2 regions of the Dermacoccus sp. SAI-028 genome follow, and region 2 is predicted to be linked to the other one. Evidence: predicted binding sites of a transcription regulator. Region 2 holds the regulator's gene; the other holds the start of a gene.
The links. The regulator LexA, encoded in region 2, represses DNA repair genes until DNA is damaged. The targets are predictions, from matches to a motif close to TCGAACANNTGTTCGA.
Positions count from the first base shown of each region.

Region 1 (15,677 bases), 1.6 Mb from region 2:
ATCAAATCGGTCAAGGGCGTCACCGACGCCTCGCCGCTGACGATCACGCAGGGCCGCGCGAGTGTCTCCGGTGTGCCGTCGGCGGTCGCCGTCTTCGCCGTGCCGGACGGTTCGTTCGCCGCGCCGAAGGGGGTGAAGAACGGCTCCGTCGTCGTCGGCAAGACGATCACGAAGGACGCCGCGCTCAAGGCGGGCGAGTCGATCTCGTTCAACAACAAGAGCGTTCGCGTCGAGAAGCTGAGCGACGACGCGTCGTACCAGCACCAGCCCGTCGTGTGGATGACGGAGAACGACGCGAAGGCCGCCGGCCTGCTCGGCCAGGGCTCGGGCACCGTCGCGCTCGTCAAGACGGGCAGCGGGTTCTCGAAGGACGCGCTCACCTCGGCGACCGGCCTCGACGTGCAGGACCCGAAGACGTCGCTCAGCACGATCAGCGCCTACCAGGCCGAGAACGGCTCGCTGACGCTCATGCGCGTCATGCTCATGCTCGTCTCCGCCCTGGTCGTCGGCGCGTTCTTCACCGTCTGGACGATCCAGCGCACGCCCGACCTCGCCGTCCTCAAGGCGATGGGCGCGCACACCGGCTACCTCGTGCGTGACGCCATGGGTCAGGCCGCCATCCTGCTGCTCATCGGTGGCGGCCTCGGCACGATCGTCGCGACCGTCCTCGGCTACTTCGCGCAGGGCACGGTGCCGTTCGTCCTCAGCCTCACCACCACGCTCGTCCCGCTGGCGCTGCTGTTCGTCCTCGGTCTGCTCGGCGCGCTCGTCAGCGTGCGCCGCATCGTGACCGTCGACCCCAACACCGCACTGGGGGCCGCGCGATGAGCCTTCGTCGTCATGCACCCGTACCTCGTGTCGAAGGCCGCGCGATGAGCCTCGACGCCACCCTCGTCCCCACCACCGCGCCAGGAGCAGCCCGATGAGCCTCGACGTCAAGAACGCGACGCTGACCTTCCCCGACGGCGCCTCGGGGCGCATCACGGCCGTCAACGACGTGTCGTTGCACGTCGCCGCGGGCGAGTTCGCCGCGGTGACGGGCCCGTCGGGTTCCGGCAAGTCGTCGCTGCTCGCCGTCGCCGGCCTGCTGCAGACGCCCGACTCCGGCATCGTGACGATCGACGGCAAGGTCGTCTCGGGGCTCTCGCACAAGGACGCCGCAGCGGTGCGCCTGTCGTCGATCGGGTTCGTCTTCCAGCAGAGCAATCTCATCGCGTCGCTGACGTCCGTGGAGCAGCTCGAGATCGTTGCGCGCATCGCCGGGCGTCACGGCAAGGACACCGCATCGCGGGCCGAGGAACTGCTCGCCGCCGTCGGGTTGGAGAAGGTCTTCGACCGCCGCCCCGCAGCGCTCTCCGGCGGTCAGCGTCAGCGTGTCGGCATCGCCCGCGCGCTGATGAACGAGCCGAAGCTGCTGCTCGTCGACGAACCGACCGCGTCGCTCGACACCGAGCGCGGCACCGCCGTCGTCGAACTGCTCGGCAAGGTGACGCACGAACACCAGGCCGCGACCATCATGGTGACGCACGACCTGCACACCCTCGACGCCGTCGACTCGCTGCACGAGATGGTCGACGGTCGCCTGCGCACGCTCGAGGCGGCCCCGACGCAGGGTTGATGTCGGCGCCTCGTCGTAGTGCTGGCCTCGGCGCCTGATCGCCTCGACGGAGACGACGCGAGGAATCGGGCGTAGGCGAACATGACGCCGGCCGGATGCGACAAGCATCCGGCCGGCGTTCGTCGTCTCGTGGTTGCGGCGTCTCACGGTGGCGTCGTCTCGTGGCTGCGGCGTCTCACGGTGGCGTCGCCTCGTGGTTTCGGCGTCTCGACGGTAGGTGTGAGGTCGGCGAGTCGTTGGGGACGGGATTCGCAGATGGGGACGCGAATCGCGGTTGGGGACGGGAGTTCGAGCTGGCGCCTGTTCTCGCGCCGGCGTTGGTCAGGAGTTGACGTGAGCCAGCTGCGTCGTCGTGGCCGGCGCGTCATGCATCAGGGCGAGGCGTAGGCATCCGAGAGCGACGGGGATCTCGGCGGCGAGCGCCATGGCGACGGCGGTGGCGAGCGAACTTGTCGTGGTCGCGCTCGCGATGTCCGTGACGGCGTCGAGGACGAACAGCGTCGCGCCGACGAGCCCGATGAGCCGGGTGGCCGCGGCGCGTCGACTGGTGGCCAGAACGAGTGCGGTGAGGGCGAGGAGTTCGCTCACGTCGAGCCCCAACCACGCCGCGATGCTCGCAGGGTCGACGCGCTGCGCGTCCAGGCGCAGGTAGAGCACCGGGATCCAGGCTGCGAGGACGCCGCCTGCCACCGTCAGGACTCGTGTCACCGTCGTGTTCTCCACGTCCCCCACGTTCGCGCTCGCGTGTGGGTGGGTGATGTCGAGATCCTGTGCGTCGGCCATGAGCGCTCGCGGGCGATCTGGCGTGGTGTTGACGTCGCAATGTCGACGTGGTGCGGTGCCGCAGCGCGGGCGTGGGGGAGCACCGGGGGGAAGCCTGGCCGTGGGGCGGTGGCGCGAGGGGCCGTCAGAGGTGGCGGGCCGGACACGACGAAGGTGTGATCACCGTTGCGGGAGCTACTGCGTCCCGGGCGCCCACGGCGGGCGGGCGGTTCGCTAGGGTGGGCAGCGCGCGTCACCCAGGACGAGGAAGCCGGTGAGAATCCGGCACGGTCGCGCCACTGTGAACGGGATTTCCGTGAGTCAGGAACTCGGGGTGACGCCATCGAGCGGGACGCGTCATCCCGGGAAGGTGCACTCATGCATATCGCTGAGGGGTTCTTGCCCCCTGTTCACGCTGCCGCCTGGAGTGCGGTAGCGGCACCCTTCGTCATCCACGGAGCGCGCGAGATCAAGCGCACGATCGAGAAGCATCCGGAGTCGAAGCTGCTGCTCGGCGGAGTCGGGGCGTATTCGTTCGTGCTGTCGGCCATCAAGTTGCCGTCCGTCACCGGGAGTTCGTCGCATCCGACGGGCACCGGCGAGGGCGCCATCATCTTCCGCCCGCCTGTCATGGCGGCGCTGGGCACGATCGTGCTGCTGTTCCAGGCGCTGTTGCTCGCGCACGGCGGGCTGACGACGCTCGGCGCGAACGTCATGTCGATGGCAGTCGTCGGGCCGTGGGCCGGGTACGGCGTCTATCGGCTGATGCGTCGCGCGCCGCTGTCGATCGCCGTGTTCTGCGCCGTCGCCGTCTCCGACCTCATGACGTACGTGACGACGGCGACGCAGCTCGCCCTCGCCTTCCCCGACCGCGCGACGGGTTTCGTCGGCGCATGGTCGCGGTTTCTCGGGCTGTTCGCGGTGACGCAGATTCCGCTCGCCATCGTCGAGGGCCTCGTCGGTGTGCTGCTCATGAACGCGCTGCGCTCCTGGGCCGGCCCGGAGCTCGCCGGTCTGGGATTCGGACGCGATCGTGGGTTCGATGCGGGTGTCGCGGTCTCGGCCGACGTCGAGGCGAAGGAGGCGAGCCGTGCGTGACCGTCGACTGACGAACGTCCTCCTCGTCGTGCTCGCGGCGGCGATCTTCGTCCTGGCGCTCGTCATGGGCACGCGCAGTGGCGACTTCAGTGGCACGGACGCTGCGGCCACCGAGACCATCGAGAAGTCCGACCCCGACTACAAGCCGTGGTTCGAGCCGTTCTGGACGCAGCCCGGTGGCGAGGTCGAATCGGGGCTGTTCGCGATGCAGGCCGCGCTCGGTGCGGGCTTCCTCGGCTTCGTCCTCGGCACGTTCCGCGAGCGTCGCAAGAACCGCGACGCGGCGTCGGGTGTCGCGAGTGCGGGTAGCGGCGTTGCGTCACGTCGTCCTGCCCCGGGTGATGACGCTGCGACGGGTCTCGTCACGAACGCGCCCGACGGTTCGCGGATCGCCTGAGCGTGGCTCATCTCGCGATCGACGAGGCGGCGTGGAGCAGCGCGTGGCGCACGCACGCCGTCAGCGAGAAGGCTGCGCTGGCGCTCGGTCTTCTCGCCGTGGCGATGGTGGCGCGGGACGTACGCGTCGACCTGGCCGTCGTCGTCGTCGCGTTCGTCGCCGTCACGGTGGGTGCGCGCGTCGCGCCAGGGCTCGTGCTGCGTGTGTGGGCGCTGCCGGCGGTGTTCGTCGTCATCGGCCTCGTGGGCGTGCTCGTGTCGATCGGCCCCGCGCCCGATGACGCGCTGTGGCAGGCGGGGCCGTTCTCGATCGGGCGATCGTCGCTCGATCGAGCCGTTCTGACGGGGTCGCGTGCAGCGGCGGGGGCGGCTGCCGTCCTCGTGCTCGCGCTGACGACGCCGATGACGGACGTCCTCGGCGGGCTGCGGCGCGTCGGGGTGCCGGCGTTTCTCGTCGAGATCGCGGGCGTCGTGTATCGGATGATCTTCACGCTGCTCGACTCGGTCGGCACGATCCGGGAGAGTCAGACGGCGCGCCTCGGCTACGCGACGCGCCGCGCGGCGCTCGCGAGCACTGGGACGCTGCTCGCGGGGGTGCTCGTCCGGGCCTGGACGCGCGCCCAGCGCCTCGAAGCGGGGCTCGCCGGACGTGGATACACGGGCGACCTCATCGTCACGACGCCCGCGCGGCAGGCGTCGTGGCGGTCGCTGTGTGGTGTCGTGCTCGTCGTCAGCGCCCTCATGACGTGGGCGGTGATGTCGCGATGAACAGGTGGCTGCAGAACAGGCAAGCTGGGCCGAACGGCGTCGCTCGAGATAGTGAGTCACGTGTGGCTGAGCCCGGCGGCCGGGAGGCAACTGGTACCCGTGGGTTGGGTGTCAGGGATCTGCGCGTGGGGTATCGCGGTCGGGACGCCGTACTCGACGGCGTCGACCTCAACGTGCAGCCGGGGCGGCGGCTCGCGTTCGTCGGCGCGAACGGCGCAGGCAAGACGACGCTGTTGCGCGCCGTGGCCGGGTCGGTTGCGGCGACGTCAGGGGACGTCGTCGTCGACGGGGTGGCGTTGCAGCGTTCGCGGCGCGGGCTGGAGCGTCATCGACAGCTCGTGCAGCTCGTGCTTCAGGATCCGGCGGATCAGTTGTTCTCGGCGGACGTCTTCGCGGACGTCTCGTTCGGCCCGACCAACCTCGGGCTGCCGCCCGACGAGGTGCGGCGACGCGTCGAGGAGACGCTCGACGTCCTCGGGATCAGCGACCTCGCGGATCGGCCGGTTCATCAACTGTCGTTCGGGCAGCAGAAACGCGTGGCCATCGCGGGTGCCGTCGCGATGCGCCCCGCGTACTTGCTGCTCGACGAGCCGACGGCCGGTCTCGACCCGGCCGGCGTCGAGGCGCTGCTCGCGAGCCTCACGTCGCTCGAGGAACGCGGTACGACGATCGCCCTGTCGACGCATGACCTCGCGTTCGCGTGGGAGTGGGCCGACGACCTCGCGCTGCTGCACGACGGGCACCTGCGTCAGGACGCCGCGCATCGTGTGCTCAGCGACGAGCCCGCCCTGCATGCCGCGGCGCTGCGCGCTCCCTGGCAGGCGCAGATGTTGGCGCGCGCAGGCGTGAGGTGTGCCGGAGCGCAGACGTCGCGCGACGGGGGCGTCAACGAGGTCGTCGGCGGCGACGCGGGGCCCGGCGACGCCGGCGGCGAAGGTAATGGCGCTGGCCGACGTCCCGTTGGAGGTGGGATACCGCGTGCGGTCGACGAGGTCTACGACGCTGTGATCAGCGGCGGCTCTCAGTCGCCCAAGCGACCCACGCGGATGGAGTGACAGCCCAGAGGTACAGCGTTCGAGCCAGGGTGGCTGGGTGACGCACGGCTGGGCCCGCGGCCACGACGACCGTCGTCATCTCGGGTAGGGACACGCACCGGCCGGGCTAGCGGCGTGGGGCGATGCTCGCGGTGCGCCCGGGCTGAAACTAGCCGGCCGGCGCGCTCTCGGCTGGACGCGTGGCTTCGAGAGCCGCAGGTCCCGCAGCGAGTGGCCAAGCCGCGCGGTCGAGATCGACGGTGAAGCTCTGGTCGTCAGGATCGCGGGGGACGGCATCGTTCGGGTGGGTCAGCATCATCGGCCCCGAAGGCGATTGCCAGGTGCACACCCCGTCAGCGTTCATCTGCACGGCCCAACCACCGAACGTCTTCGCCCGGTGATGATGACGACACAACATCTGCAGATTCGCGGCACTCGTCTCCCCGCCGTCGGCGAAGGGGACGACGTGGTCGGCATCGCACCCCTCCGCGCGGCGCGAACACCAGGGGAACCGGCAGTGCACATCGCGACGCTCCACGAACGTGCGGATTGCCGTCGACAGACGATACTTCTGCGTGCTCGTGGCGATCGTCGTCCAGCGCTCGGCGTCCATGAGCTCCGTCGTGAACACCGCGCCCACCACGCGGGCCAGCTCCTCGACGACAGCGGCCACGATCGTCCCGACGCCCGGCACGCGGGCATCACCGAAGCCGTTCGTCGAGCTGTGTTCGCCCACCCCGCCTCGCAGGGGGACGCCATCGGCACCGCTGGGCGGCCCCACGCCACCGAAACCCTCCGATAAGCGAGCGGCATTCGGGCCGCCTGAGCCCGGACGGCGGGTCCACACGCCGCTCGCTTCGCGAGTGGAGTCGGGGCCACCTGAGCCGGAATGGCGGTTCCACACTCGCTCCGATGCGCGTGCGGCATCCGGCCACCCAGGCCCGGAACGGCCGCTCCAGACGCCATCCGCGTCGAGGACGCTGACGCGGCTCGCGCTCCCGTCGAGCGTTGGCCCGGAGGTGTGAGTAACCCGCTCCACCGCCTCCGCGCCACCGGCCACCGAGGGACGAGAGCGCACAACAGGCACCTGGAGGTGCAGAACCGGTGTGACGTGCACGTTGGCCAGCGCCAGCAGGACGAGAGCGTCCACGCGCAGCGCATTGATCGGTTCGCGCAGCGCGACGTCGAGTACGTGCGGGGCCGAGTCGCGAAGCTCCTGTGCGTGGGAGTGGATGGCGGCCTTGAGATCCGCCGCGTCGCGCGCGGGCAGGACCGCGCGCAGCTCCGTCAGGGTCGGGTGCTCGGGGTGTGGCGCGAACCAGACACCGAGCTGTGCCCTTATGTCGATCTCGTCCTCGTCTTCGGTCAACCCCAGGGCGTCGAGGACTCGCGTCGTGCGGTTGCTCGCCGCCGTGGAGCCCGCGGTGGCAGCCTTCGCGTGGATCAGGTGCGGCAACGCCACCGCGATCTGCGCGTCGTCGAGATGCGCCAGCACATCACTGATCTTGACCACCGAACTCATGCGCGCACGCCCGGCGCCGGCCTGCTCGAAGAGGGGACGCAGGCAGTGGCGGATGCGCTCGGCATCAGCGGCCATCGCTTCGGCGTGAGAACTGGACACGCCCAGGGCAGGGCCGAGCGCTGCCGCGGCGAACTCGCCGGGCGTCAGGGGGTAGTCGCGATCGTCCATCGACTCCCACTCGATGTCGTCACGCTCGCGATGGACGGTGTGGTGGCGTGCGGCGAGAGCGTGCATCGTCGCGTCCGCGGAGCGTGACACCCGCGACGCGGTGGCAGCAGCGCGCTCGAGCGAGACAGCGGCCTCCTCGAGCGCTGCGGCCCGCTCGTCGAGCGTCATGACGGGACGTTCGACGAAGGCGCCCTCGGCGTTGAGTGCCTCGTCGAAGAGGGCGTGACTCAGCGCCTCCCAGAGCTCGAACCGATCGAGAACCGGGAGGTTGCGTGCCTGCCGAAGCAGGGTGCGCGCGACCTCGTCCATGACTCCAGTTTAGTACATATGTTCGAACATGGCGAGTTGCGAGGCGAAGAGATGCCGTCATGGCGCGAGGCCTCGGGATCCGCACGTCCGGCCCGGCTCGTGCTACTTCACGGGGCTACGCCGCGCCTACTTCCCCCGCCAGCACGCGCCGAGCAGGACCACGTGGTACTTGAGGTGCGCAGCCTCGGTTGAGCCAACCGTCACGCCACGAACACGCAGAACGGATGCCCGGCGGGTTCGGTGAAGACGTAGAGGGCTTCATCGTCGTCATCGGAGCGGTCGAGCACCTGCGTCGCGCCGAGCGACACGGCGCGCTCCCGCTGCCGTTCGAGCGAGGCCACGGCCGGCACCGTCAGGTCGAGGTGCATCTGCATCGGCACGCGCCCCTCGGGCCACGTCGTGGGTTCGAGGTCCTCGTCGCGTTGAAACGCGAGCGCTCGGCGGCCGCCCGCGTGCGTCAGCACGAGCCAGTCGGCATCATCCGGGCCGTCACTCGGTAGCTCGTCCCGGCGCGATACGTCAGCCCGAGGAACTGCCGATAGAACTCCGCGAGGCGCCGCGGATCACGCGCGTCGAGGACGGTCTGCATCAGCTGGGGGCATCGCTCATGCGGCCACGGTAGACGGCGTCTCCCTCGCCGTCAGGGGCGAATCGCCGGCACGAACTGCAGGCCCACGGGCCGTCATACTGGCGGCATGACGCAGATTTCGGAGAAGGACGTCATCCTCGCCTACGTGCTGGCGAAGTTCGACGCGATCGTCACCATCGTGCGCGACATGGATGACGCGACGGCCAACGCGACGCTGCCCGTCGCCGGCTCGAACAGCCCCTACGCGCTGCTGACGCACTGCCTCGGGGCGATGCGTCGGTGGTCGAGCACCGTCAACCTGGGGGGCACCGTTCCGCGCGACCGCGACGCTGAGTTCACCGCCACCGGCCCCGTCTCGACGCTCGTCGAACGCGCCGCACGCGAACGTCAGGCCTTCATAGACGACGTCGCCGCCACCGACCTCGACGCGCTCCCGGTGGCCCCGCCGGCCGACCGAGTCGACGCCCCGGCGCGCTCGTATCAGGTCACCGACTGCCGCGCCGTGCTCCTGCACGTCGTCGAGGAGCTCGCGCAGCACCTTGGCCACCTCGAGATCACCCGCGACGTCCTGCTCGCGCGCGGCTGAGGCGCGGATCGAGACGCTGCGTGCCCATGAAGTCGGATTGACGGATCCATGTGCCACACAGCCCGGCAGACCGGCGGACTCACCCGACCGTGACCGGGTGCGCGCCGATATGGGACGTCAGCCCGGTTCGGCCGCCCCGGGGATCATCCCGTCATGCGGCGATGGCTTCGCGCAGGAAGTCGATGACGATCCGCGCCAAGGGCTCGGGCCTAGCGAGGTGGATGTCGTGTCCGCTCTCGGCGACGAGCGCGACCCGCGTTCCTGGCCGGCCAGCCATGCGTTCGTGCTCTTCGTTTGCGATGAAACTGTGCTGTGCGCGCACGATGAGCGTCGGACACGAAACCTGCTCCCAGTCCTCCCAGAACTGCTGCGCGTGGACTGCTTGGATGGCGCGCGCCAGGGCCACCGCATCGAAACGAGGTTCTCCCTGGTCGTCGACGAGCGTGCGAACCCATGCGATGACATCTGTCGTCGCTTCGGGTCCCTCACCCCCGACGCCGCCCTCGATGAGAACGAGTGCGGACACGAGCTGAGGGTGATGCGCCGCGACGAGCATGGCCGTGTGGGCGCCCATCGACTGACCGACGAGCACGCAGGGGGTGGCCGCGTGACGACGGATCTGCGACACGACATGCGCGACGTGTGCCTCGCGCGACAGATCCCCGGTCATTTCCGCAGCGGATCCGTGAGCCAGCTGATCAAAGGCGATGAATTCCCAGGCAGGCGGGAGCGACCGCGCGAATTCATCCCACTCGTCTGAGGTGCTGGCAAGGCCGTGGAGAGCCACGAGGGGAAGCATTCCTGCAGGCTATCTGCCCTGCGGGGGGTCATCAGCGCCACCTTCACGCCGTCGGGTCCTCAGAGCCGAGCCACGGTGATGTTCACGACGACGGCCGGACGAGGCACAATGCTCGTCCGGCCGTCGGTTTCGTCCGTGCTGTGGCGATGTGGGTCGCGCGTGGTCGAAGAATTCTCTAGGCGGTTTCGCCTCCGCGGTGACGTCGTGATGAGGGTGTTCAAAGCTGGTTAGTTGCTGGCGCGCGGGGTTCTCAGGGTAGGGCGAGCGTGAGGAAGAGGAAGCTGAGGAATTGCCGTTTGTCGCCTGGGGGCAGCAGTTCGCTGGGGGTGTCGGGGTGCACCTTGGGTTCAGTCAGGCTGATAAAGGTGAAGCCCGCGTCGATGAACGCATTGAGGACATCCTGCAAGGGCCGGTGCCAGTAGGTCAGCACGGTAGTGGTCTGGCCGAACGCATAGTCCTCGGAGTACTGGGTGAGTGCGAAGTAGTCCTGGTCTCGGTGCAGGGCGGCAAAGAGGAAGGGGTGAAGCAGGCTGACGATCAGCCGCCCGCCCGGGCGTAGAACGCGACGCAGTTCGCCGAGCGTGGGTCTCCAGTTTTCGACGTAGTGCAGCGCAAGAGAACACGTGATCAGGTCGAACTCGTTGTCCCCATAGGGCAGCGGGGCAGCGAGATCGGCCACCCGTATGTCGGCGCATTCACCCAGCCTGTCGCGGGCGATGGCGATCATCGCGGGGCTGACATCGAAGCCACTTACGGTTGCGCCACGATCGCGCAGCTCTTTCGTCAAGGGTCCGTGGCCGCAGCCGGCGTCCAGCACTCGAAGCCCCTCAACATCACCGGCCAGGCGTAGCACCTCGGGGCGTTCGTACCACTTGTTGAACAGGCCATTCTCGTTCTCCTCGACATAAGCGGGGGCGAACGCGTCGTAGTCGGCGGTATCCATCATCGATTTTCCTCCTGGCGGGCGTACACGCGGAACATTTCGTCCTCGGGAGCGGCCAAGAGCATGCCGTAGTAGCCGCGCCGGTTGGGATGTGCCACTGCCTGGTTGCGACGGTCCCGGGATCGCTCGCTCCACTTGTCCAGAACGGCGCTGAGCTCGGCGCGCATCTCGACCAACTCCTGATCATCAAGCCAAACTGCGAAGTCTTGGCTGATTGAGCAGGGCGATGAGCTACCGGAGGGATCGAGCTCGGCGCCGTCGCCAACCTGAGCCTGGATTGCCCGATGCAGGGCGACCACGTGCCCCTCCGCGACCCGTCGAAGCGTGTCCACCGCCGCTTCACCCCCGGTCTGCGCCCGCAGCGCCGCCAGGTCGATATGAAACCCGCGCTCGGAGGTCGGCCGCCACCACCGCTCGCGACGGTCGCCCGTGTGGTCCGGGTCGGGCTCGATCAACTCATATCGGGCCAGCTGGCGCAGGTGGAAACTGACGGAGTTGGCTGGCTCGTCGAGCAAGTCCGCAAGATCCTTCACCCGAGCTGTGCCACGGCGCGCCAACTCGCCGAGCAGCCTCATTCGAAGTGGGTGCGTGATAGCCGCGACGGCTTTGGGATCCGTGATGTGTGTAGCCTCATCGCGCCCTGGCGTGGCGTTCATAGCCGCAAGCCTGCCACCGACCGGCTAGAAGCGCAAGAATTATTGCGCGATGTTTGTCGTCTATTTGGTGAGCCGCCAGACACCAGGGCCAAGCCGTATTCGCGCGCCAATCCGAGGGGTGCATCTCCAACGAAGGTTCTAGCCATAGCCGGAGGAGGCTGGCCGATCCGTGCCGAGCCGCGGTGATGTTCACGACGACGGCCGGGCGAGCAACAATGCTCGTCCGGCCGTCGGCTCAGCGCAGAATTAGTGCACGCTCAGTGCTCCCCGCCACCCGTCGGGCCGCGGTCGGTGAAGAACTCCGTCACCTTGGCCTTGGCGAAACCGAACGCGTGGGCGGGCTTCACCTTGCCGGGCACCGACACCTCGTCGGGGTTCGTCACGACTTCGACGAGCCACGGCTCCGGTGACGAAACGGCCTCGCGCAGAACCGATTTCAACTCGGCCGGGTCCTCGACGCGCCGCGAGCGCAAACCCATCGCGGCGGCGACGTCGGCGAAGTTCGGGTTGTCGAGCGCCGTGCCGTACTCGGGCAGCCCGACCTGTTCCTGCTCGAGCTTCACCATCCCGAGCTTGCTGTTGTTGAACACGACGAACGTCGCCGGCAGGCCGTACGTGACGGCGGTGCGCAGGTCGCCGACGAGCATCATGAGGCCGCCGTCACCGCACAGTGCGACGACGGGGCGACGACGATCGAGCGCCTGCGCGCCGAGCGCCATCGGCATGGCGTTCGCCATCGAGCCCAGGGTTGTACGAGCCGATGAGACGGCGCTCTCCGCGCATCGGCAGCAGCCGCGACAGCCACACCGTCGACATGCCCGTGTCGGAGGTGAAGATCGTGTTCGTCGGGCACACCTCGTCGAGCGCGAGCGCGACGGCCTCCGGACGCACCTTCTCTTCCGGGTTGTCGCCGAGCGAGCGCACCTTGCCGAGCAGCGACTCGTCGAACGAGGGGTCGGCGAGCTTGCGCTGATCGTCCATCCACTCCGCGTACTTCGACTGCGCCTTCTCGAGGTGCTCGCGCCCTGACGCCGGCTCGAGCATCGGCAGCAGCGCCCGCAGACTCTCGCGCGCACCACCGACGAGCGCGATGTCGACGGGCGTGCGGCGTCCGATGTGCTGCGTGCGCGTGTCGAGCTGGATGACCTTCTTGCCCTCCGGATACCACTCGCGGTACGGAAAGTCGGTGCCGATCATGAACAGCACGTCGCACTCGTCCATCGCGCCGACGGCCGCCGGGTTGCCGATGAGCCCGCTCTGGCCGACCTCGTACGGGTTCTCGTGCTCGAGCCCCTCCTTCGCCTTGAGGGTCAGCACCGTCGGCGCGGCGAGCTTCTCGGCGAGCGCGAGCACCTCCTCTCGCGCCTCACGCGCACCGCGACCGACGAGCAGCGTCACCTTCTCGGCATCCCGCAGCGCGGCGGCGGCCCCGTCGAGCGAATCCGCAGCCGGTGACGACGGCAGCGGCGGCGGCGCGAACCGCGGCGTCCGCGTGCCGTGCGGCAGCTTCAACCCGCTGATGTCGCCCGGCAGGTTGAGCACCGCGACGCCCTGGTGTGCGACGGCGGCTTCCAGCAGCTGAGGCATCTGGTTGGCGCTCGTCACCGTCGCGGTGAAGACGGCGACGTCACTGAACAACGCGTCGTTGTCGACCTCCTGGAAGAAACTCGTGCCGATCTCCTCCGTCGGCACCTGCCCACAGACCGCGAGCACCGGCGCGCGTGCGACTTCTTCGCGTCGTACAGGCCGTTGAGCAGGTGGATCGCGCCGGGCCCGACGGTGCCCATGCACACCGCGAGACGCCCCGTCAGCTGCGCCTGCGCGGATGCGGCGAACGCGCCCGCCTCCTCGTGGCGCACACCGACCCACTCGATGCGGTCCTCACGCCGGATGGCGTCGACCACGGGGTTGAGCGCGTCACCGACCACACCCCAGAACTCGCTGACGCCGTACTCGGCGAGCGCTTCGACGATCATCTCGGCGATCGTCATCTCGGATCCGATGTTCATGCTTCTCCTCGCTCGGCGGGCGTGATCACTTCTGGACGGGCGTGGGGAACGAATGCGGGTCGGCCTCGGCCCACGCGCGCGCCCTCGACGTCATCATCGTCGTCGCCTCCTCGACGTCATCATCGTCGTCGCCTCCTCGACGGTGGCCTCCTGATGCTCGCCATGATCGATCCTTCGAGAGGCAATGACGTTTCGTCGTCATCCTGGCAGGTCAGGTCCAGCAGCACCATGCCCCTCAGCACATTCACGGCCGACTCGGGCGGCGCGTCAGCGGCTCCCGCGAGGACGTCGACAGGGTGACGACAGGGCGCCGTCATGGTGACGACATGGTGATGCCATCGACACGTTCGGGCGATATGTACGAGAAATCGCAAAACGTGTACATGTCAGGGTGCTCAGGCGCGTACGCTCGTCCTCATGTGGACCGGCCCCGACGTTCCGTACCAGGATCTGCCGCCTCTTCCTCCCTCGACGCAGGTCGAGACGCCGGCGGTGCTCAAGGAGGTCATCGCCGCCAGTCGAGCCCTCGCCGCCCTGGATCAAGCGGTCCGGCGCCTGCCGGACCCGACGATGCTCGTTCACCTGCTCCCGGTTCTCGAGGCGCAGGCCTCGAGCGAGATCGAGAACGTCGTGACCACGAACGACGAGCTGTTCCGCGCTGCCGCGGACATGCCGGACACCAGGACGTCCCCGGCGGTCAAGGAGGCCCTGCGCTACCGCCGTGCCCTGTGGGTCGGGTTCGACTCGCTGCAGACGCGCCCCCTGACGTCAGGAACAGCACTCGAGATCTGCAGCGAGCTGCAGGGCCGAACCGCCACTCTGCGCAATCAACCGGGGACCTATATCGGCAACCCCGTCAACCGTGAACGCATCTACACGCCGCCCGAGGGTGCAGACGTCATCGCCGAGCATCTGTCCGGGTGGGAACGCTTCCTGCACGCCGACTCGGGGTTCGACCCGCTCGTCGTGATGGCGATGCAGCACTACCAGTTCGAGGCGATCCACCCGTTCTTCGACGGCAACGGACGCACCGGTCGCGTGATCAACCTCCTGCTCCTCGTCGAGAAGGGGCTGCTCGAGCAGCCGGTGCTGTACCTGTCGGGCCACATCGTTCGTACGAAGGACGAGTACTACTCCCGCCTCCGCGCCGTCACCGCCCAGGATGACTGGCAGGGCTGGATCCTCTACATGGTGGGTGCGGTCGGCGCCACCGCTCGATGGACGCTCTCGCTCGTCGAGGTCATCGAAGGGCTGCGCCGGGAAGCGGAGGACGCGATCCGCCGGCATCTCCCGGCGCAGGCACCCGCGTCAGACCTCGCGCGGGTGCTGTTCGCGCAGCCGTACGTCCGCATCGAGGCGATCGTCGACGCAGGCTTGGCCAAGCGTCAAACCGCTTCGAAGTGGCTCTCCGTCCTGGCGCAGCACGATGTTCTCGAGCGCCAGCAACTCGGACGCAGCGTCGTCTACCTCAATCGCGCGCTCCTCGACACGCTGGCCGAGGCAACCGATCGCTGATCCGCCGACGTCGGAGCCTTCGCGGTGACGACATGGTGATGCCATCGACACGTTCGGGCGATGTGTACGAGAAGCCGCAAAACGTGTACATGTCCGGCTCATCGCACTCACCGCGTGGGGTGGGTGCGGGACGTGGGGAGCACCGCGTCGGCTGTCGCGACGACACCGCTACGGGCGCGGCGCGGTGCCGTGCCCCCCGACGTCGAGTAGGTCGTCGACGCTCGCGGCGATGGTCGTCGCGTCGACGAGCTGCGTCGAGACGGGCGGCAGGTCGTGGATGAGGCGCGCGAGGCGTGACGCCATCGCGTTGGCGTCGAGGTGAGCGAGCGGATCGTGCGTCCAGCACGCCGCGAGGGTCACGTACGTGGCCGAACCGAGGCTCGCCTCGAGCTCGCTCCACGACCCGAGCACGCGCGGCAGGTCGCGCTGTGCGATCTGCAGGACGTGCGCGGCCTCGAGCTGCTCGAAGACGAGGTCGCGCCGCGCGCTGACGCCCCGCTCGGAGTTGTGCTCACCGTCGGCCAGGAGCAGCAGCACCCGCTCGAGGGCGCGCAGGGCGCGACGGAACTGACGACGCACGAGCAGCACGGGCAGACGACGCCCGAACGCCCACAGCACGAACAGGCAGATGACGCACGACAGGGCCGTCTCGAAGATGCGATCGAGCATCAACTCACCGATCGGCTTGTGCGCCGTGCCCGCCGACGCCACGAGCAGCGCCATCGGCGTGATGAACATCGAGCCCAGCGCATAGTTGCGCACGACCGTCCACTGCAGCAGGTACACGCACATCAGCGCGACGACGATGACCCACCAGCCGCTCGGATGCGTGAGGCTGACGAGGAAGAACAACCCCACCCCGACGACCGTGCCGACGAAGCGGTGCGCGGCGCGATGCGTCAGTG
Region 1 covers NZ_SMFS01000001.1:2,808,970-2,824,646, reverse strand. Annotated here, with positions in the region: gene EDC82_RS12875 (FtsX-like permease family protein) at 1-828, shown strand, start outside; gene EDC82_RS12870 (ABC transporter ATP-binding protein) at 923-1,618, shown strand; gene EDC82_RS12865 (hypothetical protein) at 1,940-2,401, opposite strand; cobalamin riboswitch at 2,643-2,711, shown strand; gene EDC82_RS12860 (energy-coupling factor ABC transporter permease) at 2,759-3,478, shown strand; gene EDC82_RS12855 (energy-coupling factor ABC transporter substrate-binding protein) at 3,471-3,875, shown strand; gene cbiQ (cobalt ECF transporter T component CbiQ) at 3,878-4,642, shown strand; gene EDC82_RS12845 (energy-coupling factor ABC transporter ATP-binding protein) at 4,768-5,697, shown strand; gene EDC82_RS12840 (HNH endonuclease signature motif containing protein) at 5,846-7,675, opposite strand; gene EDC82_RS12835 (VOC family protein) at 7,876-8,139, opposite strand; gene EDC82_RS15310 (VOC family protein) at 8,133-8,264, opposite strand; gene EDC82_RS12830 (DUF664 domain-containing protein) at 8,371-8,850, shown strand; gene EDC82_RS12825 (alpha/beta fold hydrolase) at 9,002-9,637, opposite strand; gene EDC82_RS12820 (methyltransferase domain-containing protein) at 9,900-10,595, opposite strand; gene EDC82_RS12815 (helix-turn-helix domain-containing protein) at 10,592-11,248, opposite strand; gene EDC82_RS15060 (thiamine pyrophosphate-dependent enzyme) at 11,506-11,985, opposite strand; gene EDC82_RS15055 (hypothetical protein) at 11,909-12,940, opposite strand; gene EDC82_RS15050 (thiamine pyrophosphate-binding protein) at 12,850-13,257, opposite strand; gene EDC82_RS12805 (Fic family protein) at 13,675-14,772, shown strand; gene EDC82_RS12800 (FUSC family protein) at 14,941-15,677, opposite strand, start outside.
Region 1: a site for LexA is predicted at 7,686-7,701, ahead of EDC82_RS12840 (HNH endonuclease signature motif containing protein). Genes of this name have one in related genera too.

Region 2 (15,677 bases):
TCTCCTCGATGCGCGCCGCGCAGAGCGCCGCCGAGGCGATGCGTGAACGCCTCGGCGACGACTTCCCCGTCCTGTGCCAGGGCGAGGACCAGATGGGCACGCTGGTGCGCCGTTTCGCCTCCGACGCGAACACCTGCCTGTTCGGCACGATGACGCTGTGGCAGGGCGTCGACGTGCCCGGTTCGAGCCTGCAGCTCGTCATCATCGACCGCATCCCGTTCCCTCGCCCCGACGACCCGCTCGCCTCGGCGCGCTCGCAGGCCATCGCCAAGATGGGTGGCAACGGGTTCATGGCAGTCTCCGGCACGCACGCGGCGTTGCGGCTCGCGCAGGGTGCCGGTCGCCTCATCCGTCATGCCGACGATCGCGGCGTCGTCGCCTTTCTCGACTCGCGCATGATGACGGCGCGCTACGCCGGGTTCCTGCAGCGGTCGCTCCCACCGTTCTGGCCGACGACGGATCGCGCGCTCATCCTCAAGGCCCTCGCGCGCCTCGACGAGAACGCGCCCCCGATCCGCGCCGTCGCGGAGGCCGGCACCCGCTCGACGAAGGCGCCGACGAAGAAACCCGCGACGTCACAGCAGGCCGGGCAGGCCGGTGCCGACGCCGCGTCGGAGGCGAGGCGCGAGGAGGCGCGCTCCCGGGCCCTGGCCGCGGCGCAGGCGGCCGGCGTCAGCGGCATGGGCACCGCCAGCGCGCTGCAGGCACCCCCGCCGAAGCCTGCCCCGGTCGAGGAGAGCGCCCGCACCGCCGTCACCGACGGGCACGCCTGGACGGCCGAGGCCGACGAGGAACTGCGCGAGGGCATCGGCATGGGCCTGACGCTCGACGAACTCGCCGATCACCTCGAGATGAGCGAGGACGCCGTCGTCGCGCGCTGCGAACAGCTCGGCCTGCGCCCGCAGGGATCCTGACGTGGCGGATGGCGCATCGTGTGGCGCGGGTGCGTTGTCGGTGGCGAGTGAGAGGGTGACGGCATGAGCGACGTCCCGCAGATCATCCTCGTCACCGGGCCTGAGCGCATCCTCGCCCAGCGCGCCGTCGAGGAGAGCCTCGAGGCCATCACGGCCGCGCACCCGGAGGCCGAGGTCGTGCGCATCGACGTCGCCGAGTACCAGCCCGGGCGTCTCACGACGGAGTTGTCGCCGAGCCTGTTCGGTGGGCGCCGCGTCATCGTCGTGCGTGATTTCGACGAGGCGCCGGACGCCCTTGTCGACGAGCTCGAGGACGCGCTGAAGGTCGGTCTCGACGACGTCAACCTCATCGTGCTGCACAAGGGCGGCAACCGCGCCAAGCGCGTGCTGGATGCGCTCAAGAAGGCGAAGGCGCGCGTCATCGAGGCGCCGGCGATCAAGTCGGATCGCGACAAGTCGGCGTTCGTCATGAACGAGTTTCGTCGCGCACGCCGCCGCATCACACCCGAGGGCGTGCGGGCGCTGCTCGAGGCGGCCGGCAAGGACACCTCGGAGCTCGCCGCGGCGTGCCGTCAGCTCGTCGACGACACGAGCGGCATCGTCGACGAGAACACCGTCGGCACCTACCACGGCGGCAAGGTGGAGGCGACGGGCTTCCGCGTGGCCGACGCGACCGTCGCCGGCAACGCGCCCGAGGCCCTGCGGCTGCTGCGCCACGCGTTCGCCTCTGGGATCGATCCCGTGCCGATCGTCGCCGTCCTCGCCTCGCAGCTGCGCCAGGTCGCCAAGGTCGCCTCGGCCGGCAGTGGACGCAGTGCGGATCTCGCGAAGCAGCTGGGGATGCCACCCTGGCAGGTCGACAAGGCGCGGACGGCGTCGCGCGGATGGGACGGCGTCCGTCTCGGACGCGCGATCCAGGCCGTCGCCGCGGCCGACTTCGCCGTCAAGGGTGGTGGACGCGATCCGCAGTACGCCGTCGAGCACGTGGTCCTCGAGATCTGTCGTCAGCGCCACGCGCCGAGCGAGCGTCACTGACGGCCTCGGGCCCGCCGCCCCGATTGCGCCGCGCGGTCGCTTGGCTGGTAGATTTGAGCGAGTGCGTGTGGGCTCAGGTCGTGCGCACACGCAACAGCAGTAACCAGCGGTCTCTCATCGCCAGGTGTCCCCACGCCATATCCGAGAGGCCGTCTGTCGCCCTCACGACAGAACACATTCGACCGAAGAAGTGAGATTTTCGTGGCAAACATCAAGTCGCAGATGAAGCGGATCAAGACGAACGAGATTCGTACCGAGCGCAACAAGGCCTACAAGTCCGAACTGCGCACGTGGATCCGCAAGTTCCGCGCCGAGGTCGAGGCCGGCAACAAGGACGCCGCGTCGACGGCCCTCGCTGCTGCCTCGCGCAAGCTGGACAAGGCTGTCTCCAAGGGAGTCATCCACAAGAACCAGGCCGCCAACAAGAAGTCGGCCATGGCGAAGCAGCTCAACCAGATCTGATCGCCGTGGTGCTTCGCGAGAAGCGCTTCGCATGACGTGGGCCGTCACCTCCCGAGGTGGCGGCCTTCGTCATGCCAGGGCCCGGGCGGGCCGAGGACGAGGCGACGCGCTGCCCGAACCGGCCAGCGCGGGAAAACGCCGACGACGTGCCCCCGGCCGCCCTGACATAATGAGCCGGAACTTTCGCGGGGCCTGCCCGCACCGACGCGATGTGAGGACGATCCCTTGAGCGAGACCGAACACAGCCAGCGCTACACCGCGGAACTGGCGGGGCAGATCGAGCGCCGCTGGCAGGACGCGTGGGAGGAGGCAGGCACCTTCGAGGCCCCCAACCCGAGCGGACCGTGGGCGGACGAGCAGGGCGTCGCCGGGCGTGACAAGGTCATGATCCAGGACATGTTCCCCTACCCCTCGGGTGCGGGGCTGCACGTCGGTCACCCGCTCGGCTACATCGCGACGGACGTCTACGCGCGCTATCAGCGCACCCAGGGCAAGAACGTCCTCTACACCCTCGGCTACGACGCGTTCGGGCTGCCTGCCGAGCAGTACGCCGTTCAGACGGGCCAGCACCCGCGCAAGACGACCGAGGACAACATGGTCAACATGCGTCGTCAGCTGCGCCAGCTCGGGCTGTCGCACGACGCGCGCCGCACGTTCGCGACGATCGACCCGTCGTACTACAAGTGGACGCAGTGGATCTTCCTGCAGATCTTCGACGCCTGGTACGACCCGGACGAGAGCAAGGCCCGCCCGATCGACACCCTCGTCGAGGCGTACGAGAGCGGCCGCGTCGCGACGCCGTCGGGCGAGGCGTGGGGCGACCTCGACGCCGCTGGGCGCGCTGAGGCGATCAACGCGCGCCGCCTGGCGTACAAGTCGGACGCCCCCGTCAACTGGTCGCCGGGCCTCGGCACCGTCGTCGCGAACGAGGAGGTGACGGCGGACGGCCGCACCGAGCGCGGCAACTTCCCGGTGTTCAAGCGCAACCTGCCGCAGTGGATGATGCGCATCACCGACTACGCCGACCGTCTCGTCGACGATCTCGAGCGCCTCGACTGGCCCGAGTCGATCAAGCTGCAGCAGCGCAACTGGATCGGGCGCAGCAACGGCGCGTCGGTGCGTTTCGACGTCGCGACCCAGGCCGGTTCGGGCGAACAGATCGAGGTCTTCACGACGCGTCCCGACACGATCTTCGGCGCGACGTTCATGGTGCTCGCGCCGGAGCACCCGCTGCTCGAGACGATCGTCCCGGAAGCCTGGCCAGCCGGGACGAATGAGTCGTGGACGGCGGGTGCCGGGACGCCGCGCGACGCCGTCGCCGCCTACCGCCGTGAGGCCTCGCGCAAGAGCGACGTCGAGCGTCAGGCGGGGGAGAAGGGCAAGTCGGGTGTGTTCACCGGTGCCTTCGCGACGAATCCCGTGACGGGTCGGGCGGTGCCCGTGTTCGTCGCCGACTACGTCCTCATGGGCTACGGCACGGGCGCGATCATGGCCGTGCCCGCGCAGGACGAGCGTGACTGGGAGTTCGCGCAGGCCTACGGCCTCGACATCGTGCGCACCGTCCAGCCGAGCGAGGGCCACCCGGAGGATCAGCCGTACACGGGCCAGGGCGCCGCGATCAACTCGTCGACGGCCGGGCTGTCGCTCGACGGGCTCGACATCGAGACGGCGAAGAGGAAGGTCATCGAGTGGCTCGAGGCCAACGAGCGTGGCACGGGCACGACCACGTACCGCCTGCGCGACTGGCTGTTCTCGCGTCAGCGCTACTGGGGCGAGCCGTTCCCGATCGTCTACGACGAGGACGGGACGGCGCACGCGCTGCCGGAGTCGATGCTGCCCGTCGAACTGCCCGAGGTAGCCGACTACTCGCCGAAGACGTACGACCCGGAGGACGCCGAGTCGATGCCCGAGTCGCCGCTGTCGCGCGCCGACGAGTGGGTCAGCGTCGAACTCGACCTCGGCGACGGTGTCAAGAGGTACACGCGTGAGACGAACACGATGCCCAACTGGGCCGGTTCGTGCTGGTACGAGCTGCGCTATGCCGACCCCGCGAACACCGAGCGCTTCGTCGACGCGGGGTGCGAGGAGTACTGGCTCGGCAAGGGCCGCGGCTTCGGCAAGGGTGTCGCGAACGACCCGGGCGGCGTCGACCTGTACGTCGGTGGCGCGGAGCACGCCGTCCTGCACCTGCTGTACGCGCGCTTCTGGCACAAGGTGCTGTTCGACCTCGGCCTCATCTCGAGTGAGGAGCCGTTCCGCAAGCTGTTCAACCAGGGCATGGTCCAGGCGTACGCCTTCCGCGACGGGCGCGGCCAACCCGTGCCGGCCGCGGAGGTGCGCGAGCGCGTCGAGGGCGACGAGACGATCTACGAGTGGCAGGGCCAGCGAGTCACCCGCGAGTACGGGAAGATGGGCAAGTCGCTCAAGAACGTCGTGACGCCCGATGAGATGTGCGACACCTACGGTGCCGACACGTTCCGCGTCTACGAGATGTCGATGGGTCCGCTCGACGCCTCGCGACCGTGGGAGACGCGCGCCGTCGTCGGATCACAGCGCTTCCTGCAGCGCCTGTGGCGCAACGTCGTCGACGAGAACACCGGTGAGCTGCGGGTCGACGAGGAGGGGATGGACGAGGCCACGACACGCCTCGTGCACCGCACGATCGACGGCGTCACCGGCGACTACGAGAACCTGCGCTTCAACACGGCCGTCGCGAAGCTGATCGAACTCAACAACGCGCTGACGAAGCTCGACGCCGTGCCGCGCGAGGCCGCGGAGGCCATCGTCCTCATGACGGCGCCGCTCGCCCCGCACCTCGGCGAGGAGCTGTGGCGCCGCCTCGGACACGAGCAGAGCCTCGCGTTCGAGCCGTTCCCGACAGCCGACCCGGCGCACCTCGTGCAGGGCACCGTCGTCGCCGTCGTCCAGGTCGCGGGCAAGGTGCGTGACCGTCTCGACGTCGCCGCCGACATCAGCGAGGCCGACCTCGAGGCCGCGGCGCTCGCCAGCGAGAAGGTGCAGAACTTCCTCGAGGGCAAGCAGGTGCGCAAGGTCATCGTGCGCGCGCCGAAGCTCGTCAACATCGTCGCGGGCTGATGGCTCGAGCCGGTGGCAGGGCCGGTCGGGTCGGTGTCGTCACCGACTCGACCGCCTGCCTCCCCGCCGAGTTGGTCGCAGGCTGCGCGCCTGACGCGGCGAGCCTGCTGAGGGTCGCGCCGCTCAACGTCACGATCGGCGACGTCACGCGCCCCGAGGACGAGTTGGGGGCTGACGCGGTCGCCTCCGCACAGGCCGAGGGGATAGCGGTGACGACGTCGCGCCCGTCACCGGCGGCGTTCGTCGAGGCCTACCGGGCGCTCGCGGACGCCGGATGCACGAGCATCGTGTCGCTGCACGCATCGCAGGCGTTGTCGTCGACGGTGAGCTCGGCGCGGCTGGCGTCGCTCGAGGCGGGGTTGGACGTCGAGGTTGTCGACTCGCGCACGCTGGGCATGGCGCTCGGTTTCGGCGTGCTCGCGGCGCTGCGCTGGTCGCAGGCCGGGTATGACGTCGACGCCGTGGCCGAGGCGGCGCGCGCCACGTGCGCGTCGTCGCGCACGGCGTTCTACGTCGACTCGTTGGAACCGCTGCGCCGCGGCGGGCGGATCGGGCGAGCCGGGGCTCTGTTCGGCTCGGCGTTGTCGATCAAACCGCTGCTGCAGGTCGACGACGGCGTCATCGCGCCGCTCACGCGCGTGCGATCGCGGGGCAAGGCCGTCGAGCGGCTCGGGACGTGGGCTCTGGCTCAGGCCGAGAACCTCGGCGAGGGCAAACGCGTCTGCGCCGTGCACTCGCTGCAGCACTCCGAGTTGGCGCAGGTGCTCGTCGACCGGTTGGGCGGTGGCGCGTCCCCTGGGGCGGGGCGGGACGGTGAAGCGCGTTCCGCTGAAGCGAGCTCGACCGGTTCGTCTGGGGGTTCCGGTGACGATGCGACGGGGCCGGCCGGGCCGGCCGGGCCGGGCGGCCGGGCTGAGGGTCCGCGAGCGGGCGGTGCCGCAGGCGCGGCGGGCCCCGATGCGGCCGACCAGGTTGGCGACGTGGCTGCGCTCGGAGCGCCCTCGCCGGACGGAACACGGGGCGACGGTGCCGGCGCTGGAGCGGAGGCCGACGCCGCGTCGTCGTCAGCCGTGCGGTGGGCGATGGCGCCGGTGCAGGCGCGCCTAGGAGCCGTCGTCACCGCGCACGTGGGAGCCGGAGCACTCGGCGCCGTCGTCGCGGTGATGCCGGAACCGCCGGGCTGACGACGGCTGCTGCGAGCCGCATCGGCCGCGCCTCTTCCACAGCTGTGACGGCCACGGGCCCATCCGGCACGCGCCTGCACGCGTTTCCACACCTTCGGCTCGCGTCAGCGAGCGTGGAGGGATGGGGCTTCTTACCGTCGAGGCATGACCCGCAGAACGCTGCCCGAGACCGACGACCGGCTCGACGAGGTGCTCGCCGAGATCGAACGCGCCCGCCACGAACCGACGTGGGTGCCCGAACCGGAACGCACCGCCCGCCGACTCGTCCGAGCACCGGACGGCCTCGAGGACGCCCGATGGCGTCCCTCGCGTCCGGCTGCCCTGCTCATCGGCGTGTGCGCGGTGCTCGCCGTCGCCGTGCTGGGGCTGCGTCTGCTGCTCAGTTCCGGAGATGACGGTGCGGCACCGAAGGCGCTCATCGCGTCGTCATCGCCGCGTATCGCCGGGAGCGCCAGCGTGGCGACGACGGGGAGTAGGGGTGCTGCGTCGACGCCGTCTCACAGCACTGCCATGGCTTCGGTCGCCGGCGCGACGAGCGGCGCGCCTCTCAGCATTCACGTCGTCGGGGCGGTGCGGCGCCCGGGCGTCGTCCAGGTGCCGGCCGGAAGCCGCGTCGCGGATGCCGTGACGGCGGCCGGCGGGATGTCGGGTGCCGACGCGACGGCGATCAACCTGGCTCGGCCGCTCGCCGATGGGGAGCAGGTCCACGTCCCCCGCCCGGGCGAGAGCGTCCCCCCGCCGGTGCCCGTGGCGCCGGCTGCAGGGGCCACCGCACCGGGCGCTCCGGCGGCCGTGGCGGGCCCGACTGCTCCGGGAGCGCCCGGTGGCGGGGCCGCGGCCGGGGGCGTCGTCAACGTCAACACCGCGGACGCGACATCGCTCGACGCGTTGCCCGGGGTCGGGCCGGTTCTCGCGCAGCGCATCGTCGAGTGGCGTGAGAAGAACGGTCGGTTCTCGAGCGTCGACGAACTCGGTGAGGTCTCCGGTATCGGCGACAAGATGCTCGATCGCCTGCGCAGCAAGGTCACCGTGTGAGTCTCGGCGGCCACGACATGCGGTTGTTGTCGGCCGCGTGCGTCGCCTGGGCGGCCCTCGCCACCCTGCTCTCGGCTCGCCCCGACCCCGCGATCGTGGTCGTCGTCCTCGCCCTCGTGACGATCGTCGCCGGGGCCCTCGCGTTCGGGACGCGCTTGCCTGGTCTACGGGCGGACCAGTCAGCCCGAGCCCGGCACGAGGGCGAGGATGACGAGAATCCGGCGTCATCCCACGGGTCGGGGTGGGCGCTCTGGGCGCTGCTGGTCATCGCGCTGACGACGATCGTCCTCGCTGCGGCGCAGGTGACGTTGGCGCACGAGGAAGCCGGGCCGGTGACGACGCTGGCCCGTGACCGCGCCGTCGCGACACTCGAGGCGAGAGTGACGGGCCAGCCGCACCGGGTCGTCGGCGCCGGAGGCGACGAGCGCTTCGTCGTCCCGGCCCAGATCGACCGCATCACGGCGCGCGGACGCACGCAGGAGGTCGCGACGCCCGTCATCCTCGTCGGCGATCGTCGGTGGACGAACCTCACCTGGCAGTCCCACCTGCGGGCGCGCGGGCGTCTGGCCCCATCGCAGCGTCTCGGGGCGGCGCGCGCCGTCGTGCAGGTCAACGGTGCCCCGGACGTCGTCGGCGCTCCGCCCTGGGTGGTGACGACACTCGAACCTGTTCGGGCCGGGCTCGTCGGCGCCTCGTCGCAGTTGCCGGACGACCCCGCCGGCCTGTTGCCCGCGCTCGTCGTGGGCGACACGGCCCATCTACCGGACGACCTGACGGACGCGATGAACGCCACCGGCATGTCGCACCTCAACGCCGTGAGCGGTTCGAACGTGACGGTCGTCCTCGTCGCGACGATGTGGTTGTTGGGGTGGTCGCGCACGTCACGTCGGGTGCGGGTGGCCCTGGCTCTCGTCGCGCTCGCCGCGTACGTCGTCCTGTGCCGACCCGAACCGAGCGTGGTGCGCGCGGCCGCGATGGGTGCCGTGGGAGTGCTCGGCACGTCGTGGGGACGCGAACGCGCCGCCTGCCCGGCGCTCGCGGCAGCCATCGTCGGATTGTTGGTGTGGGATCCGTGGCTTGCCGTCAGCGTCGGCTTCGCCTTGTCGGCGCTGGCGACGCTCGGGCTCGTTCTGTTCGCGCGACGCTGGTCGCAGGCCCTGCTCACGAAGCTCGGTTCGCGGCGCGGCCGGTTCGTCGACGGGATGGTCGAGATCACCTGCGTCCCGCTCGCCGCGCAGGCGCTGTGCCTGCCGGTGCTCGTCGCCCTCAATTCGTCGGTGTCGTGGGTCTCGATCCCCGCGAACGTCGCGGCCGAGCCATTCGTCGCGCCGGCGACGCTCGGTGGCATGATCGTGTCGACCGTCGCCGTCATCGCTCCGACGCTCGCAGGGTGGCTCGTGTGGTTGCCGGGGCTGCCCACCTGGGTGATCTGCGCAGTGGCCCGCCTCGCTGACGCCGTCCCCGGCGGCTCGGTGCCCTGGCTCCCGGGGCTGGCCGGAGTCGTGCTCGCCATTGTCGTCGTGGCCGTGCTCCTGTGCGCGTGGCGGGCCATCGTCTTCACCGGTCGCTTCGGTCTCGTCGCGCTCGGGGTCGCGGGGGCGCTCCTGGCGGCTGTGCTCGCGCCGTTGCCGGGGGAGTCGGCCGCACCGCCCGCGTGGGTCTATGCGCAGTGCGCGGTGGGTCAGGGGGATGCCGCGCTCGTGCGCACCGGGGCGACGCGCGCCGTCATGATCGACGTGGGGCCTGCCGACGGCCATCCCGCGCAATGCCTCGAGCGCCACGGCATCACGACGCTCGACGCCGTCATCCTCACCCACTTCCACGCCGACCACGTGGGCGGACTGGCTGAGGTCTTGCGTGCTTCCGACGCTCCGGTGGCGGTCCTCGGAACGTGGGTCATGGAGGGCGCTCAGGAGAGCGAGGGACTCAAAGGCCGCGGTACAGCGGCGTCGTCACGATCGCGCGGCGAGCAGGGCGCGTTGGGTTCGGTGCAAGCAGCGCTCGAACAGCCTCGGGCTTCGCTCGGGGCGCTCGCACCGGGACAACGCCTCGTCATCGGCGAGGTGACGATCGAGGTGCTGTGGCCGCGCCGCGTCATGACGGAGGGGTCGGTGCAGAACAACGCCTCACTCGTGCTCGACGTATCGGCGCCCGCGTATCACGCGCTCATGCTGGGCGATTGCGAACGTGAGGCGCAGGCCGCGGTGATCGAACAGGTGCGTCAGAGCGCCCGGCGACGCGCGTTCGACCTCGTCAAGGTGGCGCACCACGGTAGCTCCAACCAGAACGAGCGCCTCTACGAGGCGGCGGCCGCGCGTCAGGCCGTGATCGGGGTGGGCGCCGGCAACGACTACGGTCACCCGACGAAGAAGACGCTCGAACTGCTGGCCCGGCACGACGCGCGGGTGTGGCGTACCGACACGCAGGGTGACGTGGACGCCCTCGCGACGGGTGGCTCGATCAGCCTGCAGGCTCAGCGATGAGCGTGCTGCGCGCTCGGCACCCGTGCTGCCGCGTCGGCGAGGGCTTCGAGGGTGGCGGTGACGGCGGGGACCCGCTGCAGGTCGGGTGTCGTCACGGCGAACACGCAGCGCCGGCTCGACGGCAGCAGCGGCAACGTCACGACGTCCGGATGCGACGTGGAGCGCAGGATCAGCTCGGGAATGAGCGCGACGCCGAGGCCCTCCGCGACGAGGCCGAGAACGGTGACATAGTCCTCCGTCTCGAACGCGACGTCGGGCGCGTAACCGGCGCCCTGGGCGAGGCTGACGAGGTGGCCACGGCATCGGGGGCACCCCGCGATCCACGAGGCGTCGCTGAGCTCCTCCATGCGGACGCTCTCGGCTGCGGCGAGGGGGTGATCGCGCGGGACGGCGAGACGCACGTCGTCGTGCAGGAGCCCGCGGGTGAGGAACGGGTCCAGGTCCTCGCCTGCGGGGAGCGGGTCCGCGTCGTCGTACGTGAACGCCACGGCGACGTCGCAATCGCCGGCACGCAGGCTCGCCAGGGATTCCGGGGGTTCGGCCTCGGCGAAGCTGACCTTGACGTCTGGGAACCGCTCCTTGACGAGTGCGAGGGCGCGCGGGACGAGCGTTGACGATGCCGACGGGAACGCCATGAGGCGCACCCGCCCGGCGCGCAACCCAGCGATGGCGGCGACCTCACTCTCGGCGGCCTCGAGGGCACTGAGGACGGGCGTCGCCGTGCGCGCCAGCACCTGCCCGGCCTCCGTCAGCCGCACCGAGCGGCCGAGGCGCTCCACTAGAGCCGTCCCGGTCTTCTCCTCGAGACGGCGCACCATCTGCGACACGGCCGGCTGAGAATAGCCGAGAGCGGCAGCGGCGGCGGTGAAGCTGCCCTCGTCGCTGATCGCCTTCATGACGCGGAGCCCGGCTGCATCGATCATGCACCAAGAATAACGTGCTCTTATCCATTGTTGAGACAATCGAACGCAGACCTATGGGAGGGGCAGGATGATGAGCGGCGTCGCGGAACTGACCGATTTCGTGCGCGCGGGAGGGCTCTTCGTCCTCACCGGCGCCGGCATCTCGACCGAATCCGGCATCCCCGACTACCGGCGCCCCGACGGCACGCGCCGCACGGTTCCCATGACATACCAACAGTTCCTCGCCACCCACGAGGCGCGTCAACGGTACTGGGCGCGCAGTGCCGTCGGCTGGGAGATCTTCGACGCGGCGGAACCGAACGTCGGGCACGTCGCGCTGGCGCGACTGCAGGGTGGCGGCCTCGTCGATCACCTCGTGACGCAGAACGTCGACGGCCTTCATGCGCGTGCCGGTGCCCGCGACGTCACCGAGCTGCATGGGTCGCTCGAGCACGTCGTCTGCGTCGCGTGCGGGACGCGGGAAGGGCGCCGTGGCTTCCAGGTACGCCTGCGCGAACTCAACCCCCAGCTGCCGACGCAGGCGCGCCTGCTCGCCGACGGCGACGCGGACGTCGCGGTCGAGCTGGAGCGCGGTGTCATCGTGCCGGCGTGCCTGCGCTGCACGGCCACGACGGTGAAGCCGGACGTCGTCATGTTCGGTGAGTCCGTCGCTCCTGAGGTCGTGGAGGCGCAGATGCGGGCAGTGGAACGCTGCCGGGGCGTGCTCGTGCTCGGCAGTTCGCTCAAGGTGATGTCGGGTTACCGGTTCGTGCTCGCCGCCCTCAAGCAGCAGAAGCCGGTCGCCCTCGTCGGGCTCGGCGCGATGCGTGGCGAGGAGCGGGTCGACCTCGTCGTGCGCGAACCCCTCGGCCCGACCCTCACCGCCGTGTGCGACGCGCTGGGGCTCGACCTCGCGACGTCCTGACGTCTCGGCGTCGAACGTCGGGGCGCAGAAGGGGCTGAGAGTCGAGTTGCAACCACACGCTGGACCGATCCGCGCGGCGCGGCCAGCGCCTCAGATGCTGCGCAGGACGGCCGTGACCTTGCCCATGATGCTCGCGTGGTCGCCGTCGATCGGGGAGTAGGCCTCGTTCGCGGGCATGAGCCACGTCTTGCCCTCGCTGCGGCGCAGCGTCTTGACCGTGGCCTCCGAGTCGAGCAGTGCCGCGACGATCTCCCCGTTGGCGGCGTCGGCCTGGCGTCGCACGACGACCCAGTCGCCCTCGCAGATGGCCGCATCGATCATCGAGTCGCCGACGACGCGCAGCAGGAACAGCTCGCCGTCACCGACGATCTGACGCGGTAGCGGGAAGACGTCCTCGACGGCCTGCTCGGCGAGGATCGGGCCACCGGCCGCGATGCGGCCGACGACCGGCACGTATGACGGCGTGGGTCGCTCGTCGCCCGAGCCCGTCTCGTCGTGCTGCGACTCGGATAGCGCAGACACGGCGTTGCCGCGGTAGCCGCGGGTCGCCGCACCCGAGTCGGGGGAGACGACCTCCATGGCGCGCGGGCGGTTCGGGTCGCGGCGCAGGTATCCCTTGCGCTCGAGTGCGGCGAGCTGATGGGCCACCGAACTCGGGCTCGTCAGACCGACGGCCTCGCCGATCTCACGCAGGCTCGGGGGGTAGCCGCGCTCGTCGACGGAACGTCGGATCACGGTGAGCACCTTGTGCTGGCGTGGCGTCAGCTTGCCCGGCGTGCGCTCCTGCATCGAATGAACGTCACCCATGGTGTGACCCCTCCTGGTCCTCGTCGCACGTCGGTGGTCGCGTTGGCGACACGTGCACCCTCCGGCGGGGCGGAAATGCCCGCCATGACGGGGTTGTCGGTGCGCGGTGCTTGTGTATCTGACATCACCCACAGTACGCGGTGTCGCACACACTTTTCAAAAATGTGTACGAAGAAATCCGTGCGCGCCGTTCGAAAGCACGTTCGGGTGTCGTACAATTGTTCTATCGCACGCGTGTTCGATCGGTCCCTCCGGGCTGACCGGGTCGCGTGAGGAAGCCGCACCGGTGACGGTGTGGCGGCGCCTCGGGGGTATCCCGAGAGAAGGAGTGGTTTCGATGGTTGCTTCGAGTACTGCAGTTCGACGTGAGCCCGTGCTGGGTTCGGGTGTCGACGTGCGCCGCGTGGCGCGGGTCGACGCTGCGGCATCCCGCTCGCACCTCCACCTCGTGCCCACGGGTGGCGCGGTGCAGGTCGTCACGAACTCTCAGAGCGTTCGTTTCGCCCGTCGTCGCTTCACGGCCGTGTGCGTGGCTCTCGTCGTCGTGGCGGGGGCCATCCTCGCGGGCCGGGCGATGGCGAGCGGTGTCGACGGTACGCAGCGGCACGAGGTCACCGTTCGCGCGGGGGAGACGCTTTCGCAGATCGCGGCGCGTGAGATGCCGGGCGTGCGCAACGACCAGGCGGTCGTCGCGATCGAGCACGAGAGCAACCTCGGCTCGTCGCAGGTGCAGGCCGGCCAGAAGGTGATCATCCCCGCACCGTGAAGTGTGACGATCGCCATCGTCGGGTTCGAGGGTTCGAGGGGGCGTGAGTCGCCTCCCCCCCGGCTGGCGCAGGATTCCGCGGCGCACGAGTGGCGGGGGTCGTCGCGAGGTTGCGCAGGGCGAGTAGACGCGGCCTCGGTGCTGTTGCGCGTCGGGTCTCAGGGGCCTAATATCTCTACATGTGGGGCTTTGGCCCCCGCTTCCCCCTAGATGTTGATTCTCCTCCGCTGATGTGCATCTGCGCTCTGAGGCCGGAATCCCGGGGTGGAGCGCCGTCGTCCCGAGTGTTCCCAGCCCCGTCGGAAGGTTTGACGTGCACTGTCCGTTCTGCCGCAACACCGACTCCCGCGTCGTCGATTCGCGCTCGAGCGAGGACGGCACCTGCATCAAGCGGCGCCGTCAGTGCCCGAACTGCGGCAAGCGGTTCTCGACGATGGAGACCGCAAGTCTCACGGTCGTCAAGCGTTCCGGGGTCAGCGAGCCGTTCTCGCGCGACAAGGTGATGTCCGGGGTTCGCAAGGCGTGCCAGGGCCGCCCGGTCACCGACGACCAGTTGGCCGTTCTCGCCCAGCAGGTGGAGGAGTCCATCCGCTCGAAGGGCTCCGCCGAGATCGACGCCCATGACGTGGGCATCGAGATCCTCGGGCCCCTGCGCGAACTCGACCACGTCGCCTATCTGCGCTTCGCCTCCGTCTACCAGGCCTTCGAATCGCTCGAGGACTTCGAGACGGCGGTCAGCGAGTTGCGTCAGTACGCCGCCTCGGCGTCCTGACCCCGCGCGCCTGCCGAGGGCGCGCCCCCCAGATCACCCTCACGTACCAGCTCACCCCACCTGCCAGGAGGCTCACGGTCATGACCGAGACGACGAAGGCCCGCGCCAAGACGGGACGCCGCACCGGCGGCGTCACGATCGAACGCATTTTCACCACGCCCGGCGTGCACCCGTACGACGAGGTCACCTGGGAGAAGCGGGACGTCCTCCAGCAGAACTGGAAGACGGGCGAGACGATCTTCGAGCAGTCGGGTGTCGAGTTCCCCGACTTCTGGTCGCTCAACGCCTCCACCATCGTCACGACCAAGTACTTCCGTGGCGCCGTCGGCACGGACGCGCGTGAAAGCTGCCTCAAGCAGCTCATCGACCGCGTCGTGCTGACCTATTCCAAGGCCGGGCGCGACAACGGCTACTTCGCTACCGACGAGGACGCGGAGATCTTCGAGCACGAGCTCACCCACGCCCTGCTGCACCAGGTGTTCTCGTTCAACTCGCCCGTCTGGTTCAACGTCGGTACCGCGAGCCCGCAGCAGGTCAGCGCGTGCTTCATCCTGTCGGTCGAGGACTCGATGGATTCGATCCTCAACTGGTACAAGGAGGAGGGCTTCATCTTCAAGGGTGGCTCGGGCGCCGGTCTCAACCTCTCCCGCATCCGCTCCTCCAAGGAGCTGCTCTCCTCGGGCGGCACCGCATCCGGCCCGGTCTCCTTCATGCGCGGCGCCGACGCCTCGGCCGGCACGATCAAGTCCGGTGGCGCGACGCGTCGCGCGGCCAAGATGGTCGTCCTCGACGTCGACCACCCCGACATCGAGGAGTTCATCGAGACGAAGGCGCGCGAGGAGGACAAGATCCGCGCGCTGCGTGACGCCGGGTTCGACATGGACCTCGGTGGCCGCGACATCGTCTCCGTGCAGTACCAGAACGCCAACAACTCGGTTCGTGTGAACGACGAGTTCATGCAGGCGGTCGTCGACGGCGGCAGCTTCGGTCTGCGCGCCCGCGACACCGGTGAGGTCATCGAGACCGTCGATGCGCGTGAGCTGTTCGACAAGATCAACAAGGCCGCGTGGGAGTGCGCCGACCCGGGCGTGCAGTACGACGACACGATCAACGCGTGGCACACCAACCCCGAGACGGGCCGTATCACGGCGTCGAACCCGTGCTCGGAGTACATGTCGCTCGACAACTCGAGCTGCAACCTCGCCTCGCTCAACCTGCTGAAGTTCCTCAAGGAAGACGACACGTTCGACGCGGCGACATTCGCCAAGGTCGTCGAACTCGTCATCACGGCGATGG
Region 2 covers NZ_SMFS01000001.1:1,168,691-1,184,367, forward strand. Annotated here, with positions in the region: gene EDC82_RS05420 (ATP-dependent DNA helicase) at 1-914, shown strand, start outside; gene holA (DNA polymerase III subunit delta) at 978-1,949, shown strand; gene rpsT (30S ribosomal protein S20) at 2,151-2,411, shown strand; gene leuS (leucine--tRNA ligase) at 2,637-5,507, shown strand; gene EDC82_RS05440 (DegV family protein) at 5,507-6,691, shown strand; gene EDC82_RS05445 (ComEA family DNA-binding protein) at 6,836-7,726, shown strand; gene EDC82_RS05450 (ComEC/Rec2 family competence protein) at 7,723-10,209, shown strand; gene EDC82_RS05455 (LysR family transcriptional regulator) at 10,200-11,132, opposite strand; gene EDC82_RS05460 (Sir2 family NAD-dependent protein deacetylase) at 11,203-12,036, shown strand; gene lexA (transcriptional repressor LexA) at 12,127-12,843, opposite strand; gene EDC82_RS05470 (LysM peptidoglycan-binding domain-containing protein) at 13,181-13,609, shown strand; gene nrdR (transcriptional regulator NrdR) at 13,923-14,381, shown strand; gene EDC82_RS05480 (vitamin B12-dependent ribonucleotide reductase) at 14,462-15,677, shown strand, end outside.